Regions from separate parts of the Cedecea selenatireducens genome, predicted to be linked through region 2. Evidence: predicted binding sites of a transcription regulator. Region 2 holds the regulator's gene; the other holds the start of a gene.
The links. Region 2 encodes LexA, which represses DNA repair genes until DNA is damaged. Its sites were predicted from a motif close to TNCTGTATGTACATACAGNA; they were not measured.

Region 1 (3,116 bases), on a different contig from region 2:
TGCAGCGCGGGGGCGGAACTGGTCCCCATAAAGACGGCTGGGGTATTACCTTCTATGAAGGGAAAGGCTGTCGCACTTTTAAAGATCCGCAGCCGAGCTTCAACTCGCCCATCGCCCGTCTCGTCCAGGACTACCCGATTAAATCCTGCTCGGTTATCGCGCACATTCGCCAGGCTAACCGTGGCAAGGTCGCGCTGGAAAATACCCATCCGTTTACCCGCGAGCTTTGGGGTCGTAACTGGACCTATGCCCATAACGGGCAGCTGAAAGGCTACCGCTCGTTGGATACAGGGGCGTTTCGTCCGATTGGCGAAACCGACAGCGAGCAGGCGTTTTGCTGGCTGCTGCATAAGCTCACGCAGCGCTACCCGCGCACGCCGGGCAATATGGAAGCGGTATTCCGTTACATTACTGAACTGGGTGCGGAGCTGAGAGAGAAGGGCGTGTTTAACATGCTGCTGTCGGACGGGCGTTACGTGATGGCGTTCTGCTCGACAAACCTGTTCTGGATCACGCGCAGAGCGCCTTTCGGCGTGGCTAAACTGCTGGATCAGGATATGGAAATCGACTTTCAGGCAGAGACCACACCGAACGATGTGGTCACGGTCATTGCCACTCAGCCGCTGACCGCCAACGAAACCTGGCACAAAATTGAGCCAGGCAAGTCGGCGTTATTTTGCCTCGGTGAGCTTATAGTTTGAAGCCAGCTGCGGCTGAACCGGCGTCATCACGGCAGGTTTGCTGATGACGTAGTTCCCGCTGACCACGGCCACGCCCGGCGGCTGATGGTTGGCCGCGAAGTAGTCATAGCCTGGCTTCAGCTCTTTCCAGAAGTTGATGTAGGTGGAGTACTTGTGGCGTTCCATGTTGGCGTCGGTCATGCGGAACGGGAAAATACTCACCTGAACGCGCGGCTGGCCGAACACTAAAGCGCCGGTCACAAACTGGAAAATTTCGTCGATGCCGGAGTCGGTCATGGCGTAGCAGCCAATCGACACGCAGGCACCGTGAATCATCAGGTATTTCCCTTCATAGCCGTGAGCGCGGTCAAAATCGTTCGGGAAGCCAATATTAATGGCTTTATAGAAGCGGCTGTCCGGTTTTAGCTGACTGCGATCAACGCTATAAAATCCTTCCGGGCTTTTAAAATCACCCTGGCGCTGTTTTGGTCCCAGGCCGCCGGAATAGTTACAGATGCGATAGCTATTGAGCAGCTGATACTGCTCGCCCATCTTCACCCACAGTTCCAGGGTGCGCTCTTCTTTAAAGATTTGAATATAAACCGGGGAGCCCATGAGCTGCTGTCTGCTATCTTTGCCGACAGGGGCGGCGACACCGCTGCTATTAAGCAGGCTGGCGAAAGAGAAAAACGGCATAGAGAGCATCGCAATAATCAGTGCGATCTTACGCATACTGCTTGATTCCTTGATAAACCTGCAACTAACAGCCAGGACGGCTAAAGGGACCCGAAATCAGAAAAATCTGTACAGGATTGCGCTCACATTAGCATTGTGGTTGATTTTCGCAAGTTCCAGACTGGGGCGTTTACACATTTTATTGGAATCAATTGGAGTTTTAGCGCCAGGTCACTTTTTGCCGATCGTCATGTCGCTTGCTTTTATGTTCTGGCCGCTCCACGGCGATTTCCCCATATCGAAAATAAGCTGTATACTTATCCAGTGTTATTTTTCTGGTTGAGTGAGCATGCGCAAAATCATTCATGTCGATATGGACTGCTTTTTTGCCGCCGTTGAGATGCGTGATAATCCGGCCCTGCGCGATATCCCGCTGGCGATTGGTGGCAGCGCCCAACGGCGAGGCGTGATCAGCACGGCGAATTACCCCGCCAGAAAATACGGCGTGCGCAGCGCGATGTCGACCGCGATGGCGCTAAAACTCTGCCCGCACCTCACTCTGCTGCCGGGCCGGTTCGACGCGTATAAAGAAGCCTCCAACCATATTCGTGAAATTTTCTCCCGCTATACCCCGCTCATTGAGCCTCTGTCGCTGGATGAAGCTTATCTGGACGTCACCCACTGCGGCCATTGCCAGGGCTCGGCGACGTTAATTGCCCGTGATATTCGGCAGGCTATTTCCGACGAGCTAAACCTGACCGCCTCGGCGGGCATTGCGCCGATCAAGTTTCTGGCGAAGATTGCCTCCGATCTCAATAAACCGAACGGCCAGTTCGTGATTACGCCCGAACAGGTGCCTGACTTTTTAGCGACGCTGCCGTTAGGGAAGATCCCCGGCGTTGGCAAAGTGACGGTAGCAAAGCTGGAAACGCTTGGCCTGCGAACCTGTGCCGACGTGCAAAATGCCGACCTGGCGATGCTGTTAAAGCGCTTCGGCAAATTTGGTCGGGTACTGTGGGAGCGCAGCCAGGGGATTGATGAGCGGGAAATCAGTAACGATCGCCAGAGAAAGTCGGTTGGCGTGGAGCGTACGCTGGCGGAAGACATTCACGAGTGGCACGAATGCGAAGAGATTATCGAGCGCCTGTACCCGGAGCTTGAGCGGCGGCTGGCCAAAGAACGCGCCGACCTGCGCATCGCCCGCCAGGGCATCAAGCTCAAATTTAACGATTTCCAGCTGACGACCCAGGAGCACGTCTGGCCGAAGCTGAATAAAGAAGACCTGATCGCCACCGCCCGCAAAACGTGGGCAGAACGAAGGGGAGGGCGAGGTGTTCGGCTGGTGGGGCTGCACGTGACCCTGCTCGACCCGCAGCTGGAAAGGCAGCTGTTGCTGGGGCTGTAAACATGCCCCTCATCCCGGCCTTCTCCCTGGAAGGGAGAAGGGGAAAACCGAAAGTCAGGCGAACAAAGAAAATCCCTTCTTCTTTCAGGGAGAGGGAGGAAAACCAGCTTGTCGCTGAAATTAAGGTGAACAAAGAAACTCCCCTCTCCCTTTTAGGGATAGTGAGGAAAAGCAGACTTGTCGCTAAAAGTCAGGCGGACAAAGAAAATCCCCTCTCCCTTTCAGGGATAGTGAGGAAAAACAGACTTGTCGCTAAAAATCAGGCGAACAAAGAAAATCCCTTCTTCTTTCAGGGAGAGGGAGGAAAACCAGCTTGTCGCTGAAATTAAGGTGGATAAAGAAAATCCCCTCTCCCT
Region 2 (3,116 bases):
CGGCAGGTCGTGATCCAGGCATTGGGCACGCAGCGTCAGTAGGTCTGCCTTAGAATTGTAGGGCAGGACGTACATAATCGGGCGTGAGGGATCCAGACCGAGCTCGGTTTGCGGATCGGCCGGGATAGACTTGCTTTTTACCAGAACGCTTAATGGTAAATTCAGTAATTTGTAGTAAATTCTTGGCCAGCCTGACATAGATGATGTAAAGCCTCAGGTTAATAATGCAAATGCGCCGCAAGGATATCAGAAACTCTGGGGAATTTCTGTGGCGCTGCGATTTAGACTCAATGAGCATTGACGCTCAATATTTAAAAAGGTTTCCTTTAATGGCGAATAATACCACCGGCATCACCCGCATTATTAAGGCTGCAGGCTACTCATGGAAGGGACTGCGAGCGGCCTGGATCAACGAAGCTGCATTTCGTCAGGAAGGCGTTGCGGCGGTTATTGCCATCGGCATTGCCTGCTGGCTGGACGTTGATCCTATCACCCGCATTTTACTGATTGGCTCGGTGGTGCTGGTGATGATTGTCGAGATCCTTAACAGCGCCATTGAAGCGCTGGTCGACCGTGTGGGCACCGACTACCACGAGCTTTCAGGGCGAGCCAAAGATATGGGTTCAGCCGCGGTATTGATAGCGATTATTCTTGCGGTTGCGACCTGGGCCACCTTGCTTTGGTCACATTTGCGATAGTCCTTCCAGAATAGTTTAAGTCGCTGGTTTTTTGCTTAATTTGTGGTTTCAAATTCGCCCGGGGCTGTATATACTCACAGCATAACTGTATAAACACCCAGGGGGCGGAATGAAAGCACTAACTACCAGGCAGCAAGAGGTGTTTGATCTCATTCGGGATCATATCAACCAGACCGGCATGCCACCTACGCGCGCCGAAATTGCACAACGTCTGGGGTTCCGTTCTCCAAACGCCGCTGAAGAGCATCTCAAAGCGCTGGCGCGTAAAGGTGCCATCGAGATTGTTTCCGGTGCATCACGCGGCATTCGTTTGCTGGTTGAAGAAGAAAGCGGCCTGCCGCTTGTAGGCCGTGTGGCCGCCGGTGAGCCGCTGCTGGCACAGCAGCACATCGAAGGCCACTACCAGGTTGACCCGTCGCTGTTTAAACCGAATGCCGATTTCCTGCTGCGCGTCAGCGGCATGTCGATGAAAGATATCGGCATCATGGACGGCGATTTGCTTGCGGTTCACAAAACGCAGGACGTGCGTAACGGCCAGGTCGTTGTCGCGCGTATCGACGATGAAGTCACCGTGAAACGCCTGAAAAAGCAGGGTAACACCGTGCATCTGCTGCCTGAAAACAGCGAATTCCAGCCTATTGTGGTCGATCTTCGCGAGCAGAACTTTAGCATTGAAGGTCTGGCCGTCGGGGTGATCCGCAACGGTGAATGGCTGTAACACGTCTTCTGGTGGTGCGGTAAACCTGCTGTACCACCCGCTTTAAACCCCTCTATTTTCCTCTGGATCATTCCCATGCGATTCTTCTCGTCAACGGATGGTGCGCTTTGGCGACTGGCGCTGCCGATGATTTTTTCCAATATTACCGTGCCGCTGCTGGGCCTGGTTGACACCGCCGTCATCGGCCATCTCGACAGCCCGACCTATCTCGGCGGCGTGGCTATCGGCGCTACGGCGACCAGCTTCCTGTTTATGCTGCTGCTGTTTCTGCGTATGAGCACCACCGGATTAACGGCGCAGGCGTTTGGCGCAAACGATCCACAGCGGCTGGCGCGCGCGCTGGTTCAGCCGCTGATGCTGGCGCTGATCGCCGGGCTTGCCATCGTGCTACTGCGTTATCCACTGATCACCCTCGCGCTGCACGTCGTTGGCGGCAACGAAGAGGTGCTGTATCAGGCTCGTCGTTTCCTGGAGATCCGCTGGCTGAGTGCCCCCGCATCGCTGGCTAACCTCGTGCTGTTGGGCTGGCTGCTGGGCGTTCAGTATGCGCGGGCACCGGTGATCCTGCTGGTGGTGGGAAACCTTATCAATATCGTGCTCGATCTTTGGCTGGTGATGGGGCTGCACATGAACGTGCAGGGGGCGGCGCTGGCGACGGCGGTGTCTGAATACGCCACGTTTTTCATCGGCCTGCTGATGGTGCACAAAGTCCTGAAGCTGCGCGGCATTAGCTGGGCACGCCTTAAAACGGCCTGGCAGGGGGATCTACGCAAGCTGCTGGCACTGAACCGCGACATCATGCTGCGTTCGCTGCTGCTGCAAATATGCTTTGCCTCCATCACCATCTTTGGCGCACGTCTCGGCAGCGAAATTGTGGCGGTGAACGCCGTGCTGATGACGCTGCTGACCTTCACCGCCTACGCGCTGGACGGCTTCGCTTATGCGGTGGAAGCTCATTCTGGCCAGGCCTACGGCGCACGTAACCGTGGGCAACTGCTGGAGGTTTGGGGCGCAGCGTGCAGGCAGGCCGGGTTGGTCGCGGTGGCGTTTGCCGCTCTCTATGCCGTTGCCGGAGAACACATCGTCGCGCTGCTGACATCCTTGCCGGAGCTGCGTCAGCAGGCCGACCGCTACCTTGCCTGGCAGGTGATATTGCCGATGGTGGGCGTCTGGTGCTACCTGCTGGACGGGATGTTTATTGGTGCCACGCGCGGGGCCGAGATGCGAAACAGCATGGCGGTTGCCGCCCTGGGCTTTGGCGTGACGCTGCTTACGCTGCCGCTGTTTGGCAACCACGCTTTATGGTTGTCGCTGGCGGTATTTTTGGCTTTGCGCGGCCTGTCGCTCGGTTATATCTGGCGGCGCCACTGGCGCAATAACACCTGGTTTGCCGCGCATGGCGACCATTGATCGCGTTTTCTGATCCTCGTTAACTTCTCATCTATCATGCTGATTTCCCGCTTTTAAGGCGGGGAGTCCGCGTGCCGCTGATTTTGAAAATGGTTAAAGATTCTGAGTTTTATATGTAACCCGAAATCCTTGACTACAATTATTTCTACATCCAGCAGATATTGGATGTTTTCCAGAAATTCAGCATCCGACAATGAGGATGCAAAACCCTAAACCGAACGATGAGGAGATGACAATGAATAAGGACGAAATCGGCGGTAACTGGAAGCAGTTCAAAGGTACGGTCAAAG

Region 1: dinB (DNA polymerase IV) is a predicted target of LexA. The motif match lies at 1,663-1,682, and genes of this name have one in related genera.

The regions. Positions count from the first base shown of each region.
Region 1 is NZ_JBHIKW010000012.1:117,316-120,431, reverse strand. It holds gene ACE38U_RS18215 (class II glutamine amidotransferase) at 1-701, shown strand, start outside; gene dpaA (peptidoglycan meso-diaminopimelic acid protein amidase) at 672-1,412, opposite strand; gene dinB (DNA polymerase IV) at 1,705-2,760, shown strand; gene ACE38U_RS18200 (hypothetical protein) at 2,763-3,083, shown strand.
Region 2 is NZ_JBHIKW010000003.1:472,004-475,119, reverse strand. It holds gene plsB (glycerol-3-phosphate 1-O-acyltransferase PlsB) at 1-198, opposite strand, end outside; gene ACE38U_RS07710 (diacylglycerol kinase) at 330-698, shown strand; gene lexA (transcriptional repressor LexA) at 808-1,416, shown strand; gene dinF (MATE family efflux transporter DinF) at 1,492-2,826, shown strand; gene ACE38U_RS07695 (CsbD family protein) at 3,062-3,116, shown strand, end outside.